2 regions of the Paeniclostridium hominis genome follow, and region 1 is predicted to be linked to the other one. Evidence: a T-box and tRNA genes for the amino acid it is inferred to sense, from the RefSeq annotation. Region 1 holds a T-box; the other holds one or more tRNA genes.
What was found. The T-box of region 1 lies ahead of asnS (asparagine--tRNA ligase). A T-box ahead of a tRNA ligase gene usually reads a tRNA of that ligase, here a tRNA-Asn.

Region 1 (15,875 bases):
TAATTTTAAATATAAGTGCATTTATATTAAATTTACAATTTAAATACTTAAAAGGAGATATTGTTTTATGGAGAAAAATATTGATATTTACAATGAAAATAAATCAAGTAGTTTTTTAAAGTTTTTAATACCATCATTAATTGGGTTACTTTTATTTGTAATACCACTTCCCTATGGTAAATTTGTACCTATTGAAGGTATATCTTCTATAAATATAGGTATTGGATTTTTAGCTGAACTTCTTAAAATTTCATTTGCAAATTATCTAGATCATATAGCACTTGTAGTAATTGTTTGTTCTGCTATACTATCTATTTTAAGTAAATTCATAAATATAAAAAATGATTTTTTAAAAAGTGTTTTAGATGTGCCTTTATTTTGGTTATCATTTAGAATATTAGGGGCTTTATTTATTTCTATGACAGTGCTTGGTTTTGGTCCAGAATTTATTAAATCTGAAGTTACTGGTCAAACTATATTAGGTGTTTTACCTAGCCTTTTAGCTATATTTTTAGTTTCTGGATTCTTATTACCTTTAGTTGTTGATTTTGGACTTATGGATTTTGTAGGAACTTTAATATCTAAGTTTATGTATAAAATTTTTAAAGTTCCTGGACGCGCTGCAGTAGATGCTATCTCATCTTGGTTAGGAGATGGTACTTTAGGTATTATGATAACTAATACACAATATAAACAAGGTTTTTATACTGCAAAAGAAGCCTGTATAATATCTGTTTGTTTCTCATTAGTATCATTACCATTTTCTACAGTTATAGCTGATCAATTAGGACTTATGAATCTCTTTGTTCCATTTTATGGAACTGTGTGTATAGCATCATTAGCTTGTGCTATTATAATGCCTCGTATATATCCTCTAGCAAAAATTAAGGATGAAACATATCAAAATGTAGATCATCTAAAAGAAGATTTAATACCTGAAGGTGAAAACGTAATAGATTTTGCTTTATCTAAAGCTTTAAATAGAGCAGAAAATGCTCCTTCTTTAGAAGTAATAATAAAAAATGGATTTAAAACTGTTATAGATATGTATTTAGCTTTACTTCCTCTTGTTATGGCATGGGGAACTTTAGCACTTGTTGTTGCTGAATTTACTCCAATATTTAATTGGATATCTTTCCCTGTAGTATTTATACTAAAACTGCTACAAATACCTAATGCTGTAGAAGCTGCTCCAGCTGTTTTAGTTGGATTTGCAGATATGTTCCTTCCATCTATAATGGTTTCAGCAGATACTTTTGATATATTAACTAAATTTATAATAGGGGCTTTATCTATAACTCAACTTATATATTTAACAGAGACTGGTGCAGTTATACTAAAGTCAGATATACCTTTTAACTTAAAAGATTTATTTATAGTATTTTTAACTAGAACTTTAATATCACTACCAATTATAACATTATTAGCTAGACTTATATTAGCATAAAAAAATGGTCCTACATGGACTATTTTTTTATGCTAATATATTAAATTAATTTGGTTATAATTACTATATAATATTAATTCTGTATTACATATTTTAACTTTAATATTGACTTTTAACTTTAAAAACATTATAATTTAAATTCATTAGAATTCTTACTTTTGGAGGTGAATATTATATTGAGAAATATACTTGGTATATTCAAAAAAGACGTAAAGGATATATTTACTAACTATGCAATGCTTATTGTTGTAGGAGCACTTTGTATATTACCATCTTTATATGCATGGTTTAATATAAAAGCATCTTGGGATCCATATGGTAGTACTAGTAATATATCAGTAGCTGTTGTAAATAATGATAAAGGTACTACCGTAAAAGATAAGCACATTAATATAGGAGATGAGCTTGAAAAAAACTTAAGAGAAAATAGTGATTTAGGATGGAAGTTCGTTAGTAAAAAGAAAGCACTAGATGGTGTTAAGGATGGTTCATACTATGCTTCAATAGAAATTCCAAGTGACTTTTCAAAAGATTTAACTTCTCTTATAACTTCAGATGTTAAAAAAGGAAAGTTAATTTATACAGTTAATGAAAAAATAAATGCTATAGCTCCTAAAATCACTGATAAGGGAGCTTCAACAATACAACTACAAATAAATCAAACTGTTGTTGAAACTGTAAGTCAAATTTTATTTGAAGCCTCTAATGAATTAGGTATAGAACTTGAAGGTCAAATTCCAAAATTAACTGATATAGAAAACTCTTTAGTTGAGATTCAAAGCAAATTTGGTGATGTAAATAAAACATTAGATTTAGCATCTGATGGAGCTAATAAAGTTCAAGATTTAGTTAAAGACATAAAAAAGGATATTCCTTTAATAAAAGAAACTTTAAATAAATCTAAAAGTTTATCATCTGATGTTAAAGAGTTTCTGAAAAACTCTCAAAGTAGTATAAATAGCATTACTCCAATAATAAAAAATGATATATCTGTAATTAATGATATAGCTAATTCTGTTGTTAATACTGCAAATACATTAAATAATTCTATTAGTAATGGTACTGATGATGCTCTAACTTTAGCAGATAGTTTATCTACTAAGTTAAATAATTTATCAAATGTAAATAAATCATTAATAGAATTTTTAAATAAGTTAAATTCACTTACACCAAATCATCCTTTAACTAATACTATAAACAAGTTAAAAGATATAGATTCAAGTGTGACACAAGGAGTTAACTCTTTAAATAGTTTAAAAGGTCAACTTCAAAGTGGTCAAACACCTGCATCTGGTGCACTTGATAAAGTTTTAAAAGTAGGAAATGATATAAAAGGTATTACATCTAATTTATCTAATAATTTTGATTCTGCAATTTCTGCTCCTATAAATAATATCTTTGAAAAAGGATATTCAGTTAGTGATAATGTAATCAAAACTTTAGAAGATGCTGAGTCTAAATTACCTAAAGCTGAAAGTATATTAGATACGGCTTTTTCACTGTCTGACAAAGGTATTGAAGGAATAAATTATGCAAAAGAGAAATTGCCTAAAGTAGAAAATATAGTAGACGAACTTACAGATGCTATAAAGAAAGTTAATAATCAAGAAGACTTAAATGATTTAGTAAAATTACTTAAAAACGACATAGTAAAAGAAAAGAACTTCTTAAAAGAACCTGTTACTGTTAATCAAAATAAATTATACCCTATAGAAAACTATGGTTCTGCTATGACTCCATTTTACACTGTTTTATCTTTATGGGTTGGTTTACTTTTATTATCTTCACTTTTATCAGCTGAAGTTCATGGAGATTATAAACCATATCAAGTATACTTAGGTAGAGGTCTTACTTTTACCACTATTGCTGTAATTCAAGCACTAATAGTAAGTTTAGGAGACATATATATACTTGGTGTTCAATCTGTAAATCCAGTTCTTCTTGTATTAGGTTCTGTATTTACAAGTATTGTATTTACTTTTATAGTATATTCTCTTTTATCTGTGTTTGGAAATATGGGTAAAGCTATGGGAATAATACTTTTAGTTATTCAAGTAGCTGGTTCAGGTGGGACATTCCCAATTGAAGTTACTCCTAAGTTTTTCCAAATGGTAAATCCATATTTACCGTTTACTTATGCAATATCTATGTTAAGAGAATCAATAGGTGGGATTTATTATCCTGTATTATATAAAGATATAAGCATCTTATGTATATATATAATAGTTTCATTATTAATTGCATTACCACTAAAGAAACCTATAAATAAAATTTATAAGGTATTTAATGGTAAATTTAGTGAAAGTGGTCTTTCAGAACACTAAAAAAGAGATAGGATTAATCCTATCTCTTTTTTAATAATCATATTCAGTTGTATTTTCGCACATAATTATATTTATCTTTTTATTTAGTATATTCTTGTAAGATAATAAAAGTTCATTTAATTCTGCATCAACTAAATTTATTTTACCCTTACTTATTAGGATTACTTGTTCTTGATCTATTATTACTTTTATATCATTATGGTCGTTTTTTATATATGTCTCTACACAAGCCTTTGGTTTTATTTTTTGACTATATTTATCATAAAATCCTATACTATTTTTTATATCATCAAAATTCGAATTATTTATTTCATTAAAATCTATATTATTATAATCTATACCAAAGTTTTTTAACTGGCTATCTATTTCAGACGAGTCCATTCCATATCTCTCCATAAATTTCTTTTGAATATTAATAAATTTTTCTTGAGATATATTATTTTCCTTCATATAATCCATTATCTTTTTAGAAAATTCAACCATACTTAATTTTCCTGACATAACAGAACTATAAAGACTATATATATATTGTTCAAATTTATCAACATCAGAATCTTTTACTTTGTTCTTCAGTTTATTAAAATCTATTATTCTATCATCTGACATATCGATACCTCCTGATTAACATTTAGCTTTTAACCTTATTACTATTATATTCTAATAAAGTTTACATGTCTACAGTCTGAAATTTAGTGTATATTATATTCTTATATTAGTCTAAATAAAATTTATATAATAAATTAATATATAAAAAATAGCGAGAAAAAGCTCGCTATTTTTCACTTATATTAATTTATTATTAGAATTCTGCATTTCTTGGAGTTCTTGGGAATGGTATAACGTCTCTTATGTTTGCCATACCAGTCATATACATTATAATTCTTTCAAATCCTAATCCAAATCCTGAGTGAGTAGCTGTTCCGAACTTTCTAAGTTCTAAGTACCACCAGTAATCTTCTTCATTAAGATTCATTTCTTTTATTCTTTCTAATAATACATCGTATCTTTCTTCTCTTTGAGAACCACCAACTATTTCTCCAACACCTGGAACTAAAAGGTCCATAGCTCTTACTGTTTTTCCATCTTCATTCATTCTCATGTAAAATGCTTTTATATCCTTTGGATAATCAGTAACAAATACTGGTGCTTTAAACACTTGTTCTGTTAAGTATCTTTCATGTTCTGTTTGAAGGTCATCTCCCCATTTTACTGGGTATTCAAATTCATGTCCTGATTCTTGTAACATTTCAACAGCTTTAGTATAAGTTATTCTAGTAAATTCAGAATTTACAACATTATTTAATCTATCTATTAATCCCTTATCTATAAAGCTATTGAAGAATTCCATTTCTTCTGGAGCATTTTCCATAACATAGTTTATTACATATTTTATCATATCTTCTGCAAGTTCCATGTTATCTTCTAAATCTGCAAATGCTATTTCAGGTTCTATCATCCAGAATTCTGATGCATGTCTTTGTGTAAATGAATTTTCAGCTCTAAAAGTTGGTCCAAAAGTATAAACATTTCTAAATGCAAGAGCCATTATCTCAGCATTTAATTGACCACTAACTGTTAAATTAGCTTCTTTTCCAAAGAAGTCTTTAGAATAATCTATCGCACCTTCTTCATTTTTAGGTATATTATTTAAATCCATAGTTGTTATTCTAAACATTTCTCCTGCACCTTCACAGTCACTTCCTGTTATGATTGGTGAATGTGCATACACAAAGTTTCTATCTTGGAAGAATTTGTGTATAGCATATGCAGCTAAACTTCTTACTCTAAATACTGCAGAGAAAGTGTTACTTCTTGGTCTTAAATGAGCTATAGTTCTTAAGTACTCTAAAGTATGTCTTTTCTTTTGAAGTGGGTATGAACTATCTGATTCACCTTCTATTTCTATTTTAGTAGCTTGTATTTCTACTGGTTGTTTAGCACCTTCTGTAGATACTAATTCACCTTCTACTAATATAGATGAACTTATTGGAAGTTTTGTTATTTCTTTAAAGTTTTCTAACTTATCTTCAGCTATTACAATTTGCATATTTTTAAAGAAACTTCCATCATTTAATTCTATGAATCCAAAGTTTTTAGAAGCTCTAGATGTTCTTATCCATCCAGCTACTTTTACAGTTTTTCCGATATATTCTTCTTTATTTCTGTAAAGTTGTTTAATTTCAGTAAATTCTCTTTGCATTTTATATCCTCCTATAAATTTTATTTTAAATATAAAAAAGCCCTTCATCCCTAAAAGGGACGAAAGACTATTACTCTCGCGGTACCACCCTAATTGCCTAAATAGGCCACTTAGCTAAGCTTTGCTTAATGGTCTATAACGGGACCTTCCGTCTAAGCCTACTCTTTAATTAATTTCGGTTAGAGACTCCGAGATGTTCTTCAACATAAATTTCGTATTGAGCTCTCACCATCCTCAACTCGCTTTAACTACCTTTTATATTTACTCTTCTCTTCAATGTCTTTATAGTTATTATTTGAATTATTTACTAAGATTATACCAACTTATATTTTTTAAGTCAACGATTTATTTTTTATAAAATTTATATATTTTAAAATTTTTTATCAAATATGTTTAATTTATATTTTTTTATTAATAATTTTAATTAGGAGGTGTTTTTTTGAAATACTTATTAATTTTTGTATTAGTATTATTATTTATAGGTCCAAGTGCTAATGAGTGTACCTCTTTTTCTCAAGCTTTAAAATCAGGTATTTACAACTATATAACTTGTTTAGATACTTCCGTTGATTATTTAGTTAAAAATGTATCTATTTTTAATAAAATTTCTGAAATTCCATATAAAAATGCCTATGATAAAATTATGGATAATAGACATCTTGTAAAACACTTTGTTGAATATGGCCAAAATTTAGATGATATAATTAAATCTTATAATACTAATATAGAAAATATCGAAGATTTTAGAAAAGTTGTGTATAAGAAAAATCCTGATATAGTATCTAAGGATTATAAATTAAAGTCAGGTGAATATATACTTATTCCAAGTGAATAAAATGATTCATAAAAATAGATACCTAATAATTTTTATAAAATTTTAGGTATCTATTTTAAATTATAATCTACTTCCGTTGTCAACCCAGTCTTTAGCTTCTTCTACATTTCTTAGTGAAGGAATTGATACATTGCTTTCTGCCCTTAAATCTTCAGTTCCAGACCAAGCAGCAGTATATTCATTTTTTACTGGTCTATTAGATTTTAATCTTTTGTTATCTGACCCATTTAATGCTTTACATTTTTCATTTTCCAAGATAATTCACCTCTTTTCTTTTGTATTAGTTTTTACATTCTAAGTTATAAAATACACATTATTCAAAATTATTTGCAATTGCTGTAATAGTATCTTTTAAATTTAAAATTCCATATCCTTGAGATATGTTTGGATAAGTATATATATCCTTTTTCGTGGCTCCAAGCATTAGATAGGTTTTTAATTGTTGTGTATATAAAGACCCTTGATAAAACTCATATTGATCTTTTATATACTGAATAATTAGTGCTAAAACTCCACTAACTATAGAGGCACTAACTCCCGTTCCTATTGATGTATTATAACTATTATTTTTATAAGGAGCTATTATATCCACTCCTGCTGCAACTATGTCTGGTTTTATTCCTCTTTTCTTTATAGGACCTTTTGATGATCCTATCCATATGCTATCAGTTTTATCATTGTAAGCTCCTATGGTTATCACGTTTTCCGGAGCTGCATACATCGTTATTGTAGACGTAGAAGCTGGGTCTGAAAATCTAGTTTCCTGTGACATTATATTTTTATTTGGTAAATAAACATCATATATTCCTTCTATAATAAATTCTGGAATTAATCTTAAAGTCCATATACCTGGTTTAATGTCGTATAGATTTATATTTAATTCTTGATATCCAGATTCTAGCCAAGGATATACAAATCGCATCTCATAAGTTGTATTTTCTAAATTAAATCGTCCTTTATATACATAATAATCTGGAGAATACATAATTTGATAGCTAAGCTCTCCTGATGGTGAGATTATTAATGCACCTATTTTATCTGGTCCACTAGTTACTAAATTTATATCTAAATTTATTTGTTCTCCTACTTGAATTATTATATCTTGCTTTTGATTTACATTTGATAATACGCCTTCATAATGAATATCTGTATTTCCTTCATTTCCAGCCCCACTAACTACAATAATTCCTGATTCTACTATTTCGTTAAATGTTTCTAGCATTGTTAATTCTATTATAGACTTTGATGCTAAACCTATAGTTAGATTTATTATAATAAATTTACGCTCCCTTTTAGCTACATCTAAAACATACTTTATTCCAGCTAAAAAATCTGATTTTTGATAATTTATTTTTCCTGATGCATAAGTATCTCTATATTCTCTTAATTTCACAACTACCAATTCACTATCAATAGCAACACCTTTATATTGAGAATTTAATTTTCCCTTGCCTGATGATATTCCTGCAGCTATAGTACCAGTTCCAATTTTATCTTCACTTAATGTGTTATCATTTTCAGATATAGCTTTATTTATATCTTCTCTAGTAAATTCACTTCCAAATATTAATCCATCTGGAGGTGTTTTTTTGTCACTTTCTTGATCCCATATTGATACTATTTTAGTCGTATTATCATCATTTCTAAAATCTGGATGCAAATAATCTATGCCTGAATCTATTATTGCTATTAATACATCTTTTCCAGTAGTTGTTATATATGGGTTTTTATATATATAATCCGTTCCTGATGAATCCGTTACACTTACACCTTGTTCTATATCATTGGTTACCTCAATTAGAGAACTCATAGGTACTGACCTTTGCCACCATGCAATACTTATAATTTCATTTAGTGTATTTTCATAAAAATCAATAGGAACATATATAACTAATAAATTATCATTTAATATCATAAATCTTTCTATTGAATTATTTCTTAAATCATTAGTTACATCTTCTATACTTCCTTGGTAAATTATAAGATAGGATTTCTCCAAAATAAAAATTCCTCCTATTTATATATTATTTTAGTTGATCAAAGGATCCTCTTATATCTAACTCTCCATAACCATAAATTTCATTTGGATATGTTATTCCTTGAATTCTTCTAGCTCCCCCATGAAGGTAAGTTCTAACCATGGTAGTAAATGCCTTTTGAGTGTAATACCTATCGGCTAAAGTATACTGAAAATATAAAGCTACTGCTCCTGTAACATGAGCGGCTGCTACTGCTGTTCCTGTTATGGTTGCATAACTATTTCCAGGATACGTTGAAATTATATTTACCCCAGGTGCAACTATATCTGGCCTTAATAATCCATTTATAGTAGGACCCCTCGATGAAGAAGGCCATATACTATTATCAATAATATTGTATGCACCTACAGAAATTACATCATTATATGTTGATGGATAATTTACAGTTTGAGAAGGGATTGAATCTCTAAATTTTGTTCCAGGATTTATTAATGCTTTATTTGGTAGATAAGCATTGTATATTCCATTGGTTATATATTCACCTCTTAATCTTATTTTCCATATACCTTTAGTTGCATTTTTTAATGTTATTGTTACTTGCTGCTGACCTGAGTAAGCAGTTGGATATCTATAAGTTATCACATACCAAGTTGCTTCTAAATCAAATATACCTGTTATCTCATTGAAATTTGATACTTTTATAAATTTACTTATTTCTCCACTTGGTGATATAACTGCCACACTCGCTTTATCAGGCTTATTCATCCATATATTAATATCTAATAAATCTTCATCTTCAAATATTTCTAATTCTATATCTTGTTCTTCTCCTATAAAGTTAAGTCTTCCTGATGTATGTGTTTGAGTATTTCCTTCATTTCCCACTGGAGAAACTAAGCATAAACCTCTTGTAAATAGTGGAGTGTCTCTTAAAATACGCTCAGTAGCACCTACTAAATTATTACTTCCTAAAGATATATTTATTACTAAAGGTATTTTTAATTCGTAAGCTTTTTCATATGCATATTGTATAGCAGCTTCTAATATTGCGTTATTATAATTTCCATTTATTTTTTTTAATTTTACGACTATAAGTTCTGCATCTGGTGCTATTCCAGCATATTGACTATTTATATTTCCAAGACCTGCACATATACCACTTAACATTGTTCCAATACCATCTTCATCTTTTGATAAAGTAGTGTCATTATTTGCTATAGCTTGATTTATATCTTCTCTAGTATACTCAGTTCCAAATTTATACCCACTAGGTGGATTTTCATCCTTAGTTTGATCCCATAAAAATACTATTTTAGAAGTTTTATCTGGATATATAAAATCTTCATGTAAATAATCTATTCCTGAATCTATTATTGCTATTAATACACCTTTCCCAGTAACAGATATGTTTAAATTATTTTGTAAAAAATTTGCACCTATTTCCTCTCTAGCTATAATACCATTTTCAGTACCCCTTGTTATAGTGCTTAATTGATTCATAACTGCAGTCAACTCAAAAAATTGTATTGATTTTACTGGAATTAATTTTCTAAATTTTTGGTTATCTCTAGTATGTAATCCTAAAATTGATTCATTATCACTAATTTCATAATAAGTATATTCTAATCCAATAGATTCAAGTTCTTCTTTAAAATTTGGTCCATGTACTACTTGGAATAAGGTTATTAAATCGTATGGTAATTCTAATCTTAAATTTCTAGTTTTTTTTTTCTCTTTTTTCTATAAATTAAATCATAGCTTTGATTGAATTGACCCATGTTGACTAGGTTAACATTAGATAGGTCTAACATTCCAAATCCCATAGAATTATTTGGATATGTATATAAAGCATTTCTTTTAGCTTCTTTTATTAAAAATGCTCTTATTTTTTGAGAATAAAAAAATAAATCATTTCTATTAACAATTCCCCACTCCATTAAAAGTGCAACTACACCTGTAACATGTGGTGTAGCCATACTAGTTCCACTTAAAGCTCCTACACTACCTCCTGGAAGTACTGATAATATATCTTCTCCTGGTGCTAATAAATCTGGTTTAAGCACATTTTTGCTAATATCTCCTTCTCCAGAAAATATAGATACTATATCCGTTCTTGAATTAAAACTTCCAACAGTTATTACCTTACTTGCAGTTCCTGGTACAGTTACTGTTAGATTTTTATTTGCTTCTAAAAATCTTGTATCTCTACTTATACCTTCCGATGTAGGTAGATATATATTAACATTTCCCATTACTATATTTATTGGAGTAAAAACTAACTTCCATATACCTGGGCTAATATTATTATCTGAACTCATTTGAATTGTAAGTCTTCTAACAAGTGAGTATGGTGAAATTGGATAAAAATACCCTCTTATCCTAGTACCTCCTAGTACATTTCTAATCTCACCTGATGTTAAGGATATCTCTTGACTTCTTAAGTTAGAAGGATTAACTATATATAAACTAAATTCATCTGTAAAATCTGGCCATACATTTACATTTAATATTTTCTCATTTTCTCCAACTACAAATTCTACTTCTACCTGTTGATTATCTAATTGTATATTTCTATGACCACCTTTATCAGCATTATTTCCTGCTGCTACAACTATATTATTTTTCCAAAATGATGTCATATCATCTATATATTGTTCAAATAATGATAACCCTCTATGTGAGCCTTCATTACTTCCATAGCTTATGTTTATGGCTACTGGCATGTTTAACTCTAGTGCTTTATCCAATATGAATTTAATAGCTCTCATAAATTCTGTACTTCTTGAAAATACATCTGTTTGAATACTTCCAACTCTTACAACTATTAAATTAGCTTCATTTGCTACTTGGCATGCAATACCTGATACATGTGTACCATGTGTACTAGTTGGAGATATAGGTATGTTAATTTCTCTTTTAATAGCTTTGTTTATATCTTCATTTGTATATAAGGTTCCATGTGTAAATCCTTCGGGTGGATTTCCTGGAAATGATTGATCCCAGTAATAAAGTATCTTTGAATTACCTTGTTCGTCTTTAAATATATCTAAATTATAATCTATACCAGAATCTATAATTCCAATTATAGTTCCTTTTCCAGTTAATCCATTTGTATTTTTAAATCTTGATATTCCTGTTCTTGAAAAACTTTGAACATCTTGTGTAGTTAAAATAAATGGTCTTTCTACGTATTCAATTTGAGGATAATTGACCAAGTTATCAATTGATTCAATACTATCTGAAGTTATTATTGCATAGTTATATCCTAATAATTCTACAGATACACCTAACTCGCTTGCAACTATAGAAATATCTCCATTATATCTAACTATTACTTCATACTCTATAAAAAACACCCCCTTAAAAATTAAAGACGATTTTAATCAAATTTATTTAACATTTGTTTCCATTATTATATATATTCATAATACTTTTATTGTATAATACATATATTGATTTAATTTTTATTAAAGGGGTGTGTGTATTTGAAAGATAAAAAGATTAATTTAGGAATTGTTTTTACTATTTTTGTATCTTATATACTTATAAAACTTATAGATAACTATAAATACTTTTTAGATATATTCAAATTATTAGTATCACTGCTTAATCCATTTATTATAGCTTTTATACTAGCTTATATTTTTATACCTATTGTTGTTTTTTTAGAATCTAAATTAAAAATAAAAAGAATTTATGCATTGATTATAACTTATGTGTGTTTAATACTTATAATAGCTTCATTCATATTCTTTACTATTCCAATTATAGTAAATAGTTTAGCTGATATAATTGATAAACTACCTATTTATTCAGCAAAAACTCAAGATTTCTTAATTCATCTTGGCAATAACTTAGAAAATATAGACCCTAATAAATTAAAAGAAATTGGAGATAAAGCATTCTCTTTTATGCCTAAAGTCAGTAATTTATTTATTGGATATTTAGGTCAAATATTTGCAACTACTTTTTCTATTTCTAAATTTATTGTACAGTTTGTGTTAGCCTTTATAATTTGTTTTTATATTATACTTGAAAAAGAAATCTTTTTCTCTTTTTATAAAAAAGTATTATATATTACCTTTGGTAAAAAACATGCTAATTTTGTGTTAAACTTTGGTCATACTTTAAATAATAATATTGGAAAATACTTTACAGGAAAAATGTTAGACTCTTTTATAGTAGGAATTTTATCAAGTATAGGACTTTATTTTATTGGATCTCAATATTCTTTACTCTTTGGTATCTTAATAGTTTTTATGAATATGATTCCTTACTTTGGACCTGCAATAAGCATGACTACTATTGTTTTAATTAATTTATTTTACAACCCTAGTATAGCTTTATTTTCATTAATTTATTTAATACTAGTTCAACAAATTGAAATTGCATTTATAGAACCTAAAATAGTTGGTGGTCAACTTGGTCTTAATCCATTTTTAACTATATTAGCAGTCACTATTGGCGGAGGATTCTTTGGAATCCCTGGAATGATACTTTCAGCTCCTTTTATGGGAGTTTTAAAAATATATTTAGGTAACTATATAGATTATAAATATAAATCGATAAATAAGTAAAAAAGCATGTTTTAAACATGCTTTTTTATTACAATTTAGTAACCTTAAGTAACAAGCCTGTAACTGTTATAATATAAAGAATTTATGGTAATATTTATATATAAATAATTTATATATTTGAAAAGAGGTAATGATATGAAAAAGTTAGTTGTTGTTTTATTTGTATTATGTAGTGTGTTATTTATAACTAATCCTATTTTAAAATCTTCATTTGCAAACAATGAATCAAAATTAAATAATAAGGTCACATCTAGTAATGATGATAATTTAGATAAAACTAAACCTCCTAAGACATTAGAAACTAATTTAATCAGCACTAATGAAAAATCTAATATAGAAGATATTAAAGTAAAAGAAAATAATACTTCTAATGATATAAGTTCTAAAGATACAACTAATAATAATTTAGAAGAAACAAAAGATACAACTAATAATTTAGATAATACTAATGAACAAAGTTTTGATTCTAAAGAATCTAATTCTAACGAACAAATTAATGTACCTAAAGAAGATAATTCAAATGAATGTGTTACTAAAGCTGAAGAAACTGTTTCTAATGAACAAATTTCTGCTTCACAACCTTTAACTATGGACGAAGCTTTAAAATTATTAATGGATATGAACCCAAACTTAGTATATGAATACAAAGGTGATGAAAATAAATTTACAGTATTAAAAAATAAAGGTTTATCTGGATATGTTTTTCTTCCTAAAATAGATACTGATTTAGGATATTTCGTTGATAAAAATACATCTAGTATATACTATTTCCATCCAAGTGGATATTTAGAAAAAATAAAATAATAAAAAATCCTGAGAATATGGTAATTAACCTAATTCTCAGGATTTTTTATTTATAATTCTTCTTCTGGTTTTGTCTCTTGTTTTATATTTGTTACGTTTAATATATCACTATTTTGACTAGCTCCTTGTGATGAATTTGCTACAACATATATATCTAAATCTACATCTTCACCTTCATTTAGAGGAATTGTAATTTTATTATCACTTATTCCATATTGATATAAAGTAAACCCTCCATCTTTTGATGTTTTATTGTTTCTTATATAAATACTGTATGTGCAGTCAAACTTATCTAGTTTATTCCATGAAATACTTATACTATTGTCTTGATTTATACCTCCATTTAAATTTTCAACTTTATAATTTTCTATTTTATCTAGATTTTTATATTTTTCTCTGATTTTTACAATCTTACTCTTTTGTGTATATTTTCCATCACTCTTTCCTATCACATATAAATCTATACTAGGATCTTGTATATCTTTTAGATTTATTGTTATAGTAGTTTTCACTTTCTTAGATTCATTTAATTCTTCTTTATTTACATTAATTGATTTAAATAAATTAAAATCATTATCTCCATTAGAGTTATTTTTTAGATATACTTCATACTCTGATACATCTTCTAAATAATCCCATGTAAGAGTTATTTCTAAGTTATCTCCAACTATATTAGAATATGATTGTAAGTTTTTAATTTCTTTAAATTCAGTTTCTTCTTTTAAAACATTTATTGTTATTATTTTACTTTTATTTCCACATGTAACTTTAATTTTTTCAGTTCCTTCTCTAAGCCCTAATATTGTTCCATCACTAGTAGGTATAGTTATTGATCTAGATATCGGTAATTTAAATCCTAATAATTCATATTTTACCTTAGGATGTTTTAGATTTTTAGGAGATGTTTCAACATTTACATCAATTTTTTTCTCCTCATTTATGCTTATATTAATGTTGTTATTTGCATATATGTTTGAAACTTTCGCTTGTATATTAAATTTATACTCTTTTACTTTATCTCCTGATTTTATGTATAACTTAGAACTACCTACTCCTATAGCTTTTAAAGTATTATTTTCTACCTTTAAAACATCCTCATTTGATATTTCATATGTATATTTTTCTTTTTCTTTAAAATCAAAATCAACATCAACACTTACATCAATAGAAGTGCTATCTCCTACATATTTAAGCTCGCCTATATCTACATCTAACTTTTCTACTTTAGGTTTAACTACTCTTATAGTAGTTTTTCTTATTATTCTGCCATCTTTAGTTATCATAAGAGCAGAATATCCTTCTTTAATACCAGTTATTGTATTTCCTTTTATAGATAAAACATCATTATTTGATGCTTGGTATCCAATTTTAGGTTTTGATGCATATGGTGGTATAATTATATAATCTCCACTATTTACTTTTATAGAATTACCTAATTTAATTACATATTCATCTATATTTTGAATATAGTTTCCTTTTGATATTCTTAATTCTACTCCTTTTACTAGTGGACTTATTATTCCATATTTGAAAAGAAAATACTGACCTGTAAGTGTTATAAAAATAGCTACAACAATAAAGTATATTCTATTTTTTTTCTCCCTCCAAAAATTCATAAAGCCACTTCCTTATTAATTTAAAGGACTGCCTATATTTGACAGTCCTTTATTGTTTATTTCTTATTAAAATTATATACTATAATACATAAT
Region 2 (15,875 bases), 360 kb from region 1:
TTTAAGTATGTAACAACTTATGATAAAAAAATTGTAACAAAAAACAAAGTAAGATACGTTAAATGCCATAGATATGAATTGTCTAGAAAGGAATATGTATTATCAAGATATTTATAATTAATGAAATTTATAATAAAAAAAGTATGGATAAATAATTCATACTTTTTTTAGGACATTTTAATAATTAAAATATAATTCGATATCTATTATAAATTAAGTTGATTACGAAAAATATTCTGAATATTATTATAGTTTAAAAAAAATAAAATGTAAATATAATTTTAAAATAAATTATATTTTTACTTTATTTTTTAATGTGAAAATACATATAATAAAAAATATTTTGTATTCATATAGAATTCACATCTATAATGTAGAGTATTTATAAACAATTTAAAATTATAAAAGGAGTTTAAATAAAATATGGATAAAGAAAAAAAGAATTTAAGTAAAAAAATACTAATTGTATTAGGTATTCTAACTGTAGGGATAGGTTCCGGATTTTATATAGGAAAGGAAAAAGGAAGAGTTTTACCAGCAACAAGTAGAAATTATAGTGATAATAAGATAATAGCAACAGTTGGAGATGTGAAGATAAAAGAAAAAGAATTAAAAAACAGAATGGAACCTATATTTTATATGAATGGAAAAACTAAAATGACTGATGAGCAGATAGATTATTATGAACAAAATATGATAGATTATATAACAACTACAGAAATGTTATATCAAGAAGGGGTTAAAAATAAAATTAAAGTAGATAAAAATGATATAGAAAGTCAATATAAGTCGTTAATGACAACTATATCTCAAAGTTTTGGGTTAGATGAAGAGAGTTATTTAAAGGAATTTAAATTAACAAAAGATGAAATTAAAAAAACAATAGAAAAAGAAACTATAGCAACAAAAGAAATAGAAAAAGAATCTAATATAAGTGATAAAGATGTTGAGAAATATTATAATGAAAATAAAGAAAAATTTAATGAAGTAAAAGCATCACATATATTAATTAAAAATACGGATGAAAATGATAAGAAATTAGATGACGCTAAATTAAAGGAAAATAAAAAGTTAGCTGAAGGTGTGTTAAAAAAAGCGCTAGAAGGTGTAAGTTTCGAAGAGTTAGCAAAGAAGTATTCTGAGGATACAAGTGCTCAAAGTGGGGGAGATCTAGGTTTCTTTGGAAAGGGACAGATGGTTTCTGAATTTGAGGAAGCAGCATTTAAGTTAAATAAAGGTGAGATAAATCCAAAACTTGTAGAAACAAAATATGGATATCATATAATAAAGAAAACAGATGAAAGAACTCAGTCTTTAGAAGATGTAAAAGAATCATTAAAAGAACAATTAATGTTAGAAAAACAAAATACTTTGATAGAAAAATTAACTAAAAAATATAAAGTTGATGTAAAAAAATAAATTTATAAAATTTTAACTCTCATGTATGATTATGTTTTGTAAATATGTTAAAATTATAGTAATCACATAGGGGAGGAGATTTAAATGATAAAAAGGCCACAAGAATTAACTGTTAATAAAGTAAATAAGTTAAGAGATGGTAGAGGAACTACTACTATGTATCATTTAATTGAAGGGAAAGAATTAAAAGGAAAAGCTAAATTAATATCTAGATTGGTTTTAGACCCAGGAGCTTCTATAGGAGTACATGATCACACTGATGATTTTGAAGTATATTACATAATAAAAGGTGAAGGAAGAGTTTTAGATAATGGATTTATGCAACCTATAGGATCAGGAGATGTAGTATATACGGCAGATGGAGAATCGCATTATTTAGAAAATACTGGAGATGAAGAATTAGAAATTTTAGCTATAGTTATAAATGAATAAAAGAGATGGGATATACCATCTCTTTTATTTTGCTATAAAAATATAAAATACATATTGGTTAATGTGTTTTTTTACCTATTATAGAAAAAGTTACAAAATTTTAACCTTTTATATTTAATATATACACAAATTGTCGTATAATTAACTTAAGTATATGATATCAACAGAATGGGGGAATATGTGTTGAAGCGAAAAATAGCAATGGCTACTCTAGCATTAATACCATTGACAGCTACAAATGCATTTGCATCCAATCAAGAAGGGATAGTAACAGCAACATCGCTAAATGTAAGAAGTGGGCCATCAACAGGTCATTCAGTTATTTTTACGGTTAAAAAAAATGACAAGGTTACTATACTTCAAAGTGATAATGGATGGTATAAAATAAGTGCGGCAAATGGAAAAAGTGGATGGGTTTCTAGTGAATATATAAGCACAAATATAAGTAATACTAATCAATCAACTAATAAAAAGATAGTTAATGCAGATACTCTCAATATGAGAAGTGGAGCATCTACAAGTTATAGAGTAATTGCCAAGTTGAGTAAAGGCAATATTGTAGAATTAATATCAGAGAATAATGGATGGTCAAAGGTAAAATATGATGGAAGATTAGGATATGTATCAAGTGAATTTTTATCGAACATAGATGGTGATATACCAGATAAAAAACCTGAAAAACCATCTGAAACATTACCAGATACAATAATAACCAAAATAAAAGTAGTAACAGCAACATCATTAAATGTAAGAAGTGGACCGTCAACAAGTAATGCATTGATAGGAAGTTTAAGAAATAATGAAAAAGTAGAAGTGATATCAGAAAGTAACGGATGGTCAAAGATAAAATATGGTGGAAGAGTAGGCTATGTATCAAGTATTTACTTAAAAGATGTCGGAGACAGTAACACAAATACTAATCCAAACCCAAGTGAAAAACCAAATGGAGGAACTACGAAAACAAAAGTAGTAACAGCGACATCGTTAAACGTAAGAAGTGGACCATCAACAAGTCACGGATTAATAGGAACACTAAAACATAATGAAAAAGTAGAAGTAATATCAGAAAGTAACGGATGGTCAAAGATAAAATACAATGGAAAAGAAGCATACGTATCAAGTGATTACTTAAAAGATGCTGGAAATAGTAACACAAATACTAATCCAAATCCAAGTGAAAAACCAAATGAAGGAACTACGAAAACAAAAGTAGTAACAGCAACATCATTAAATGTAAGAAGTGGACCATCAACAAGTCACGGATTAATAGGAACACTAAAACATAATGAAAAAGTAGAAGTAATATCAGAAAGTAACGGATGGTCAAAGATAAAATACAATGGAAAAGAAGCATACGTATCAAGTACATACTTAAAAGATGCTGGAGATAGTAACACAAATACTAATCCAAATCCAAGTGAAAAACCAAATGAAGGAACTACGAAAACAAAAGTAGTAACAGCAACATCATTAAACGTAAGAAGTGGACCATCAACAAGTCACGGATTAATAGGAACACTAAAACATAATGAAAAAGTAGAAGTAATATCAGAAAGTAACGGATGGTCAAAGATAAAATACAATGGAAAAGAAGCATACGTATCAAGTACATACTTAAAAGATGATGAAAATGGAGAAGTAACTAATCCAGGTGAAAACCAAGAATCTGCTAAAATAAAGATAGTAACAGCAACATCATTAAATGTAAGAAGTGGACCATCAACAAGTCATGGACTAATAGGAACGCTAAAACATAATGAAAAAGTAGAAGTGATATCAGAAAGTAATGGATGGTCAAAGATAAAATACAATGGAAAAGAAGCATACGTATCAAGTACATACTTAAAAGATTATGATGGGGATATTAGTTCAGGAGGAGATAGTTCAGAAGTAGTAAATGGAGCAACTGTTAATTATAAATATGAAAATCATTCATTACAAGACCATATTAATAAGCAGTTATCAAAAGTAAATATGATAGCTTCATCTTCAGGAGGATTTATTAATGCAAGTAGATCTGACATAGAACATTATCTAAATCCTAATAATTTTAAAAATGGGAAAAAAGGAATGTTACAATTCCTAAGATTAGATAGTTATAAAGGAGGAATAACTGCAGGAGAGTTAAATGGATACTTAAATAGTCTAAAACCTGCATCAAGTGGAACTAATGTATTTTACAATCAAGGTCAAGCATTTATAAATGCAGCTCGTAAGTACAATATAGATTTATCATATTTAGTAGGACACTCTATGTTAGAGACTGGATATGGAAGATCTACACTTGCTCAAGGACAAGTTCTAACTTCATATAAAGGAAAACCTCTACCACAGCCAGTTAAAGTATATAACTTTTTTGGGATAGGGGCATTTGATGGAACTGCAAACTTATCAGGAGCAGAAGCTGCATATAAAAATGGATGGACTAGTGTAGAAAAAACTATAGAAGGATCGGCCAGATGGATTTCTTCGAATTATATACATCATGGTAGCTACGGTCAAAATACACTGTATAAAATGAGATGGAGTTATGATCATTTACACCATCAATATGCAACTGACGTAAACTGGGCGAATGCTATATCAGGAATAATGTATAAGTTTATAGGTATGTATGATACTAATAGTAATTTAATATTTGAAATACCTGTACATAGATAATATAAAAAATAATGGGGACTTAATGTCCTCATTATTTTTTATATTGCTTTTTTGTATTTAATGAAAACATCTATATTGTTTTCATTAATAATATTTTGGATATTTCCAAAATTATAAGTTGCTAGAGCATATTCTCTCATATTATTGAATATAAGTTCTTCGTTTTTATCCTCAAATTCAATTAAATCATGAGCTATTTTCCAAGCTGTAGATTCTCTATTTATCAAATTTTTTTTTAGTTTTAAAACGCACTCTTCTATATCTGATGGCAGATTTTTCTTGTGAAAATTTTCTACATTTATATCTATATCGTATTCAATAAGTTTATTAATGAAAGTTTTAAGTGTTTGATTATATTCAACTTTATTATCATTTATACTTTTATCTAGTATATGGCCTACCTCATGGTATACAACAAATTTAGCGATAGACATTATATTTTTATAAGATACATTTATAAATAAGTTCTTTGAGTGTAGAAAAGAAAAAAAATTATAACAAAAAGATATGAATCCCTGCTTAGACACTAAGATAATTCTGAATTTTGGGAGGGTACATATAGGTATAAATTTTCTTTTAAAATAAAATAAATATAATTTTTTATCAATATTTATATCTTTAACTATTTTTTTTATAAATTTCTTCTCTCCTAAATCTTCATAGGCAATTAAAATTTTATTTATTAAGTTACTATCAAAACTAACTATAAAAATCACCACCTAAACTATGACGTATAATATATAATATATTATTAAAGATTGTATAGTTTGTAGCTAATCCTAATAAAAAAAGTTTTATATATATGATATAATGATTTGATAGAGAGGAGGGAACTTCTTATGGAAATTGTCAAAGATTATTTAGAAAAATTATGTATAAATAATAATATTTTAAATAAACAATTAGCAGATGTAAACATAAGTAAAGTAACATATTTTAAAGAAGAAAAATTAATATATATATATTTAAGTTCTAAAAATATAATAAGTTACGATTATATAGAGATATTAAGACAAGAGTTAAAAGAAAAGCTAGATTATTTTAATGATGTCAAAATTAAGATAAGGTATATAAAATTAGAAAAGCAAAAAACAAAAGACATTATAAAAAAATACTGGGTAAATATAATATATATTTTAACAACACTATGTCCTTCGCTAAATGGATGGATAAAAAATGTTGAGTATATGTGTATAGATGAAACTTTAAAAATAAAATTGCCATCAGATCTTTTTTACAAAAGATTGATAAAACAAAATGCTGTACAGGTATTAAAAAATGTATTGAGTGAAGAAGCTGGATTGGATATTGATATTATATTTGAGAAGTCAGTAAGCAAAGGACCTAATGTAGAAAAACTTATTAAGAAAAATGATAATTTAATTGAAGAAATGGTAAAAGAAAGAATAGCTGAATCTATAAATGTAGAAGATGAAGAAAAGGAAGTTGAAGGCAATCAAGCAATAGAAATTGCAATTAAAGATGAATATATTTATGGAGATAATGTAAATGCTCCAGTTGAAAAAATAAATAGATTAAATCAAAATTCTGGAACTGTGTGTATAGTAGGAGAAGTATTTGATGTTGAGTTAAAAGAATTAAGAAATGGAAAAGTTCTTTTAATTGCAGCAGTTACAGATTATACAAGTTCAATTAGTTGTAAATTATTTTTAAATGATATGAATAAAGATAAGGTTATAGATTCTGTAACTAAAGGAGCTTATTTAAAAATAAAAGGAGACGCACTTTACGATAATTATCAAAGAGAAATTACAATGACAATAAGTGGTATAAAAAAAGAAGTAAAAGAAGAACGAATAGATACTTCAGATGTAAAGAGAGTGGAACTCCATGCTCATACACAAATGTCTTCAATGGATGCTGTATGCTCAACAAAAAAATTAGTTGAAAGAGCAGCTAAATGGGGACACCCTGCAATAGCAATAACTGATCATGGTGTAGTTCAAGCATTTCCAGAAGCTATGGATGCAGCTAAAAAACATGGTATCAAGGTTATATATGGAGTAGAAGGCTATTTGGTGGAAGATGAATTACCGATAATAAAAGACCCTAATGATAAGGATTTATCTCAAAGTTTTATAGTATTTGATATTGAAACAACAGGATTTTCAAATACAAATGATAAGATAACAGAAATAGGTGCAGTAAAAATAGAAAACTTCAAAGTAGTTGATAGGTTTAGTGAGTTAATAAATCCTGAAGCTGATATATCATATAAAATTCAAGAGTTAACAGGTATAACTAATGATATGGTAGCTGACAAACCTACTATAGAGGAAATATTACCTAAGTTTTTAGAATTTGTAGGTGATAGTGTTTTAGTTGCTCATAATGCGGATTTTGATATGGGGTTTATATCTCAAAAAAGTAGAGAACAAGGATTAGAATTTAAAAATAAAAGTATAGATACATTAACACTAGCTAGAGTACTTTTACCACATTTAAAAAGACATAGGTTAAATGTGATAGCAAAAGATCTAGGAATACCACTTTTAAATCACCATAGGGCAGTCGATGATGCTGAAGCTACAGCTCATATATTTATAAAGTTTTTAGAAATGCTTCAAAAACAAGGAGTAGAAAAATTAAGTGATGTAAATGAAAAGCTAGGTGGATTAGATTATACCAAGATAGCAACAAATCATATAACATTACTCGCAAAAGATTATACTGGTCTTAAAAATCTTTATAAAATTGTTTCAGATGCTCATGTAAATCATTTTTATAGAGCTCCAAGGATATTAAGAAGCGTATTAGAAAAGCATAGAGAAGGGCTGATAATTGGGTCAGCTTGTGAAGCAGGACAAGTTTTCAATGCAGTAAAGAAGAATTTACCTGATGAAGAAATGGAAAAGGTAATAGAGTTATATGATTATATAGAAGTTATGCCGATAGATAACAATAGATTTATGATTGAAAAAGGCGAAGTTAAAGATGAAGAAGAATTAAGGGATTTAAATAGAAGATTAATAGAAGTAGCAAAGAAGTTTGGTAAAATACCAGTAGCTACAGGAGATGTTCACTTTTTAGATAAACATGAAGCCGTACTTAGAAAGGTACTTAAAAATTCTCAAGGATTTAAGGTTGACGAAGAAGAAACTTATCTTCATTTTAGAACTACAAATGAAATGTTAGATGAATTTAGTTACTTAGATCCTGTTGAGGCTTATGAAGTTGTAATAGCTAACTCAAATAAGATAGCTGATATGGTTGAGGTTATAAAACCTATACCTGATGACACATATCCACCAGTAATTGAAGGATCGGATGTTGAACTTAGAGAAATGTGTTATGCAAAGGCTAAAAGAATATACGGTGATCCAATGCCGGAGGTTGTTAAAGCAAGACTTGATAGAGAGCTTAATTCTATAATAGGTAATGGATATGCAGTTATGTATATAATATCTCAAAAACTAGTTACAAAATCTTTAAGAGATGGATATCTAGTTGGATCTAGAGGGTCCGTAGGTTCTTCTTTTGCAGCTACTATGAGTGATATAACAGAAGTTAACCCTCTGCCTGCACATTATATATGTGAAAATGAAGAATGTAAATATTCTTATTTTTATGAAATAGGTGAATGGGGATCAGGTGCTGACTTACCAGATAAAGATTGTCCAAAATGTGGAAGACCATTAAAAAAAGATGGACATGATATACCATTTGAGGTTTTCTTAGGATTTGAAGGAGATAAAGAGCCAGATATAGACCTTAACTTCTCGGGAGAATATCAACCGGTGATTCATAAATATACAGAAGAACTATTTGGAGAAGGATATGTTTATAGAGCGGGTACAATAGGTACAGTTGCAGAAAAAACAGCCTTTGGATATGCTAAAAAGTATATAGAAGAAAATAATATAAACACAACATCATCAGAAGCATTAAGACTTGCTAATGGATGTACTGGAGTAAAAAGAACATCAGGACAACATCCAGGAGGAGTTATGGTTGTACCACATTATAAAGATATTTATGATTTTACACCTATACAATATCCTGCTAATGATACTTCTTGTGGAGTTATAACGACTCACTTTGACTATCACTCTATAAGTGGTAGAATACTAAAGCTTGATATACTAGGGCACGATGTGCCGACCATCATAAGAATGCTTGAAGATATAACTGGAATAGATGCAACAACTATACCTTTAGATGATAAAGAGACAATGTCCTTGTTTACATCAACAGATGCACTAGGGGTTACGCCGGAAGAAATAAACTGTCCTATAGGATCACTTGCAATACCTGAGTTTGGTACAAAGTTTGTTAGACAGATGTTACTTGATACAAAACCTACAACATTTGCAGAACTTGTTCGTATATCTGGACTTTCTCATGGTACTGATGTTTGGTTAAACAATGCACAAGAACTTGTACAAAAAGAAATAGTTGGACTTAAAGATGTTATATCAACTCGTGATGATATAATGAACTACCTTATATTTAAAGGTCTACCGCCTAAAATGGCCTTTACTATAATGGAAAGTGTTAGAAAAGGTAGGGGATTAAAACCAGAACATATAGAAGAAATGGAAAAAAATGATGTTCCTAAATGGTATATATGGTCTTGTCAACAAATAAAGTACATGTTCCCTAAAGCACATGCGGTTGCATATGTTATGATGTCTTTTAGACTTGCATATTGCAAAGTTCATTATCCAGAGGCTTTTTACGCAACTTACTTTACGACTAAAGCTGAAGATTTTGATGCAGATTTAATTGTAAAGGGATTACCTGCAATAAAAGCAAAAATTAAAGAAATTGAAGAACTTGGAAATGATGCAACAACAAAAGAAAAAAATATGCTAACTGTTTTGGAAGTTGCACTTGAGATGTATGCAAGGGATATAAAAATAATTCCCGTTGATATATATAAATCAGATGCAAAGAAATTTCAGGTTGTAGGAGAAAAAACATTGCTTCCTCCTATGATAGCACTACAAGGAGTTGGAGAGAATGCAGCTATAAATATACAAAAAGAAAGAGAAAATGGGGAGTTTATTTCTAAAGAAGATTTGAGAAAAAGAACTAAAATATCTAAAACTGTAATAGAGACACTTACTAATCACGGGTCACTTGAAAATATGAGTGACGAAAATCAATTATCTTTATTTTAGTTAATAAAAATTTAAATCACTAAGTTTATAACTTTTAATTAAAAGTTATAAACTTAGTACAAAAATATAGGGGGAGGTTTATATTAGAAATTTAAAATTAAAATTTAATAAGGAAATGTTAGTATCGATTATTATTGTTATTACTATGATTATAGATTCAACAGTATTTACATCTATGCAAAGAGAAGTACCATTTAAATTAATATCGTCAATATTAGTATTAATTGATATAATCCTAATATTATTTTGTAATTTTATTTCAAAGAGAATACAGCTATGGTATGATTTGAAAAGTGTAAAAAATCATTCTAAGTTATATGACTTTTTGTATTCTTTTTGTATGATTTTAGGTTATATATTAGTTAAATGTGTAGTAATATCTATTTTGAGCAAATATCATAATATAAATACCTTAAATACATTTGAAAGTTCTTTTGTGAGTAACTATGTAAACACTGGAGGATTAATTGGAATTATAATTATATATATTCAAATAGTTATAGTAGGACCTATATTAGAAGAATTATTATTTAGGGGAATTTTATTAAAAAGTCTTTTAAAAAAATATTACAACAAACCATTAAAAGCTATAGTATATTCATCTATAATATTTGCAGTTGTTCATTTTAATTTAATTCAAGGAGTTGCTGCATTTGGAGGAGCTATTATATTGGGATTTATATACTATTACACAAAATCTATAAAGATTTGTATATTGGCTCATTTAATAAATAATTTACTTGTTATAATACCTATGCCAATAGGTTTATTTTGGAGTTTAGGATATTTAGTTTTAGGAATTTATTTAATCAATAAAGGTATATATAATTTAAGTAAGATAGATGAGAAAAATGTCGATTGAAAGTTAGAAAAAATTTAAAAAAATGCTTAACAAATTAATAAAAAAATTATATAATTATAGAGTAAGGTTAAGGCGACATAGCCAAGTGGTAAGGCAGTGGACTGCAACTCCTTGATCCCCAGTTCGAATCTGGGTGTCGCCTCCAAATATTTAAATTCGGGAATATGGCTCAGTTGGTAGAGCAATTGACTGTTAATCAATGGGTCACAGGTTCGAGTCCTGTTATTCCCGCCATATGCTAGTGTGGCTCAACGGTAGAGCAGCTGACTTGTAATCAGCAGGTTGTAGGTTCGATTCCTATCACTAGCTCCAATGAAAAGTAGACTATTAGATAGTCTACTTTTTTTATGAAATTATATAAAGTTTAAGTCACATGTTAAGGAAAGTGAATGAATATCTATATTATTTTTAAGGTGATTTTTATGAGCTTCTATATCTGGGGTTGTAGTAGGAATAATAATATCTTTCTTTTTAAAGAGCCTACTATGAGCAACTAGTACAAGATAAGCAAATCCATAGTTATTATATCTATTACCATTAGGTGGCATTTGTAAGTTATTTATATGCTAGATATGGAAGAGAATCATCTAAAGGAAACAACTTAATAATTGAGAGAATTAATCAAGGAGCAGGGAATATACCATTTAGAATGGCTCCATTAGTATTTTTTGGTACTCCAATTGGAGGAACTATATTTGGACTCGAAGTAAGTACTGTCGGTAAGATGCGATATGAAGCTATAATACCTTGTTTTATAGCGAGTTACATAGGAAATTTTGTAGCAAAATTATTTAAAATGCAACATAGTCACTATAATATAGTATCTCCTATAAATGGGGTTGATGTATTTTAAAAAGTTATATTATGTGAGATTTTATTTGGACTTACAAGTAAACTTTTTGATGAACTTATACATAGCTTAAAAAATTATTTGCAGAAAAAATACCTAACACATCACTAAAGAGTTTTATAGGAGGTATAATAATACTTGGAACTAGAATATATCTTGGTCTAAGTTTAGATTTACTAAGTGATGCATTTATAATAAAACTACTATTAACATCATTAACATTAGCGGTAGGATTTCAAGGCGGTAAGGTTACTCTATTATTTGTAATAGGAGCAATACTAGGAAATTTATTAGCAGGAGCTACTAAAACTTCGATCGCATCTCTTGTAATGGAAATAGAGTTATCGGGATCTGCTAGCATAGAATACTTGTTTATTGTTTGTGTAATAAGTTATGTATTTGATGATAGAAGTGGAATATATACATCCTCAGATAGTAGTTTGTTAGAAATAAAAAAAGATTAGCGTTTAGCTAATCTTTTTTTATTTCTAACATATATATTATTTTTATAAAAAATAAGTAGAAAAAAATTAACACTTGATATATACTAAGTATTAGTACTAGATAATAATATCAGGAGGAAAAAATGAAGAGAAAAGCAATCATAATAATTTCATCGGTTTGTATATTATTATTTTTAATAATATCTTACGTAGTTGGTTTCTTAGTATATGATGGTTCGGTTGGTTCTGTTCAAAAAATAAAAGATGAAGATATAGTAGAAGTATTTTCTCATAGAGAAGGAAGACCACTAGAAAAACTTAAAAATTATAAGTATGAAGATGTATTTATAAGTTCTCCAGAAAATGGATATAAAGTAGAAGGTAAATTTATAAAGTCTAATAAAAATACTGACAATACAATAATACTAGTTCATGGGATTGAAAGTAATTACTATGAATATTTAAAAAAGGCATATGAATATTTAGATCATGGATACAATGTTATGTTATATAATCAAAGGCACACAGGTAAAACTGGAGGAAGTGATTATACTTTTGGGTTAAGAGAAAAATATGATTTAGAAAATGTTGCTAAGTTTATTCATAAAAAATATCCTAATGGATTATTAGGAGCTCATGGACATTCAATGGGGGCTGCAACTGTAGTAATGCATTCTGAAATAAATGAAAAAAATAGGTATGTAAATTTTTATATAGCTGATTCACCATATCATGAAATGTCGGATGCTATAAGATTAGGTATTGAAGCAAAAAACATACCACTTTTACCTGTAGGATATGCAAGAACTATGGGGAATATATATACTAAAGTTAAATCAGGATTTAATTATGAAGATGTAAAACCATATAAATCAGTACAACATATAACTACGCCGATGTTTTTAATACATGGAAAAGAAGATAAAGTATGTTCTCCAAAAAGTAGTCAGATAATATATGATAATATACCACATGATAAAAAAGAAATTTGGCTTATAGATAAAGTTCAACATGTCAATGGATATGATATTCTAGGAGATGAATACTTTAATAGAATATATAAGTTTATAGATGATAAAGTTGTTGGCAAATAGATTTAAAAAAGAATTGATGTTATTTTATATTTATTTATAATATTATGATATAATTTAGTGTATATTTTATATTAAGGTGGAGATTTATATGAGTAAAGGATATGTATGTCCAAAATGTAGTAATACTGAATATGAAAAAGATGAAATATGTACAACAGGTAGTGGATTTTCTAAGATATTTGATGTTCAAAATAGAAAATTTACAACAGTAACTTGTACTAGATGTAAATATACTGAAATTTACAAAGTGCCAACAAATAAAATTGATGATATATTCGATTTTATAATAGGTTAATATAATTAAAAACAAGAAGACTGCTTGGTAATCAAGTAGTCTTTTTTTATATTAAAATAGAATTAAGAAGGTTCCTAATTAATTTAAGACAATTTATTTTAATGTTTTACTTAAAAAATAAAAAATTATGAGAACCAATTTTATATAAAAACTATCTAATATATAGAAGAATTGATAATGAGGGATGGGAGGATGACGCTTGGATATAGTAAAACTAGTCAAAAAAAGTAAAAAGGGGAATGATATTGCATTTTCTACTTTAATAAAAAACTATGAAAAAGATTTATATAGAGTAGCTATAGCTATAACTAAAAATAATGAAGATGCATTAGATTGCATTCAAGAAACTATATTAAAAGCTTATACAAATATAAAAAATTTAAGACAAGAAAAGTATTTTAAAACTTGGTTAATAAAAATTTTAATAAATCAATGTAATTACACAGTTGAAAAAAATAGAAAATCATCAAATTGCTTTAATGAAAATATACACAATTCATATATGGATAATTCTGCTGAAATAGAAATTAAAAGTATAATAAACAATCTAGAAGAAGAACTAAAAATACTAATAATTTTATACTATTATGAAGACATGGGAATAAGCGATATATCAGAAATTTTAAAGATACCTAAAGGAACTATAAAGTCAAGACTATCAAGGGCTAGAGGTAAGTTAAAAGAAATGATAGATATAAACTAAATGGAGGACTTAAAATGGATAAGAATAATAAGCTTGATATAGAGATAAATAAATTCCTAAGAGAAAAAGATAATTTAGAAGTTCCAGTAGAAATAATTAAGGGAATTGATGATACATTAAAGAGTATAAATGAAAAAAGACAAAGTAAGAAAATAAAGAGAGAATTAATGATAGCATCAATCATTGGATTGATAGTAATAACATCAGCGCCATTTATTGTAAAAGCTTACATTAACCAAAATTATAAATATATTCCAGGAAGTGGAATGGTTACAACTGATGATGGATTAAAATATATATTGGAAAGACCTATTTATCAAAAATTAAATAAATCAACAGATATAACTTTAAGGGATATAAATATAAATGAAGCTAATAATGAAATAAGTGTAAAGGTAGAAGGAGAGTTTTATGAGCCTAGTGAAATATCTACAATAGAGATAGGAAATAGAAAAAAAGTTTCAAGAGGATACATATCAACTTCAACTAGTGGAGATGGCAGAGCTGATAATTGGGTATATGAATGTACATTTAAGTATTATAAAAAGTATAAAAATGATAATATAAAATTTACCATGAAGTGGGAAAGTGGGGAAAGTGTAGAATTTAACACAAAACTTATAGAGGTTAAGTCAAAATCAGATATTAAAAGCCTTGGAGTAACTGATACTAAATGTAATATGACTATAACTGCTATGATAGAAGAAGGTAAAAATAAATTGGATGTAAACTTTATTAATAATAGAGACATAAAAAATGAATTAACATTTTATGGACAAGAAATAAATGAAAGAGATGTTTATAGTAATTATGCAAGAAAACAAAAAGACGTTATAAAATTAATTGATTCAAATGGTAAATTTGCAGTAGGGGCATTTATAGAACATCCAGAAAGGTATAATCACTTTAGATTTGATACAACTAATTTAAAAAAGCCATATAAGATAATTATACCTGAAATATCAACATTTGCACTTAATGAGAAAATTAAAAGTGAGGAATTGCAATTAGATATAGAATCTGATAACGTAGAAACAACTATAAATAAAATAGTAAAATTAAAAACAAATAGTAATTTATTTAAAAATGCAAATGACAAAGTTAAATTAATAAAGGGTATTAAAGAGAATGATAATTATACTATATATATACAAAAGCTAAACGAACAAAAAAATCCAATGAAAATTGAAAGTATATACATAAGGCCTTCAGGTGAAAGTATAAAAGATGTAAAAGCAGATTTTTTTGAGGGAGGTCTATCAGTAGGAGCTGAAGATGAAAATTTATACTCATATACATTTAAATTGCCATATCCCAAAAGTGATAAATTATATATAAAACTTGAAGGAAATAGATATAATATAAAAGGAAACTGGAGTTTCACTATTGAATAATACTAGAAAATTTGCAAATAAAAACAATCTATGGTATCATAGTATATAAAATAGTATATAATGCAAAAACTAAGAGTGAGACGAAAAGTTCTCACTCTTTTATTATAGCATTTACAATGCTATAAAATAACAACTGAATAGGAGGGAAGCAAAATGAAAAAGAGTACAGAATCATTAATAGAAGAATTAGTACTTCCGATAACTAATGAGCACAACATAGAGATAGTTGATGTTGAATATGTTAAAGAAGCAGGAGAATATTATTTAAGAATATTTATAGATAAAGATGGAGGCGTATCTCTAAATGACTGTGAAGTTATAACAAGAGCTATAAATCCAATATTAGATGAAAAAGACCCAATAAAAGAAAACTATTTCTTAGAAGTATCTTCACCAGGTCTTGATAGACCACTTAAAAAAGAAAAAGATTTTATAAGATATGCGGGAAGAGACGTAGAAGTTAAATTATATAAACCTATAAATGGATTAAAACATTTCGAAGCTCAATTAGTTGAGTTAGTGGACAATAAAATAGTTAAACTTATAGTTGATAATGAAGAAATGGAATTTGATAAAAA

Region 2: it has a tRNA-Asn gene. The T-box ahead of asnS (asparagine--tRNA ligase) is inferred to sense a tRNA for this amino acid. The anticodon was not compared.

Annotation. Positions count from the first base shown of each region.
Region 1 is NZ_JACRWD010000001.1:624,018-639,892, reverse strand. It holds gene H8891_RS03025 (YjiH family protein) at 68-1,447, shown strand; gene H8891_RS03020 (YhgE/Pip domain-containing protein) at 1,624-3,771, shown strand; gene H8891_RS03015 (DUF3867 domain-containing protein) at 3,802-4,377, opposite strand; gene asnS (asparagine--tRNA ligase) at 4,571-5,971, opposite strand; T-box leader at 6,024-6,257, opposite strand; gene H8891_RS03005 (hypothetical protein) at 6,411-6,806, shown strand; gene H8891_RS03000 (CDIF630_02480 family spore surface protein) at 6,867-7,061, opposite strand; gene cspC (bile acid germinant receptor pseudoprotease CspC) at 7,120-8,805, opposite strand; gene H8891_RS02990 (S8 family peptidase) at 8,831-10,285, opposite strand; gene H8891_RS15555 (S8 family serine peptidase) at 10,495-12,141, opposite strand; gene H8891_RS02980 (AI-2E family transporter) at 12,271-13,362, shown strand; gene H8891_RS02975 (hypothetical protein) at 13,498-14,166, shown strand; gene H8891_RS02970 (hypothetical protein) at 14,217-15,782, opposite strand.
Region 2 is NZ_JACRWD010000001.1:265,860-281,734, forward strand. It holds gene H8891_RS01305 (GNAT family N-acetyltransferase) at 1-117, shown strand, start outside; gene H8891_RS01310 (peptidylprolyl isomerase) at 424-1,419, shown strand; gene H8891_RS01315 (cupin domain-containing protein) at 1,504-1,851, shown strand; gene H8891_RS01320 (SH3 domain-containing protein) at 2,035-4,512, shown strand; gene H8891_RS15100 (hypothetical protein) at 4,551-4,946, opposite strand; gene H8891_RS01330 (PolC-type DNA polymerase III) at 5,352-9,656, shown strand; gene H8891_RS01335 (CPBP family intramembrane glutamic endopeptidase) at 9,802-10,518, shown strand; tRNA gene H8891_RS01340 (tRNA-Cys) at 10,590-10,663, shown strand; tRNA gene H8891_RS01345 (tRNA-Asn) at 10,677-10,752, shown strand; tRNA gene H8891_RS01350 (tRNA-Thr) at 10,756-10,830, shown strand; gene H8891_RS15105 (hypothetical protein) at 10,872-11,066, opposite strand; gene H8891_RS15410 (chloride channel protein) at 11,060-11,371, shown strand; gene H8891_RS15415 (hypothetical protein) at 11,698-11,832, shown strand; gene H8891_RS01360 (alpha/beta hydrolase) at 11,955-12,905, shown strand; gene H8891_RS01365 (zinc ribbon domain-containing protein) at 12,994-13,200, shown strand; gene H8891_RS01370 (sigma-70 family RNA polymerase sigma factor) at 13,400-13,903, shown strand; gene H8891_RS01375 (hypothetical protein) at 13,918-15,297, shown strand; gene H8891_RS01380 (ribosome maturation factor RimP) at 15,451-15,875, shown strand, end outside.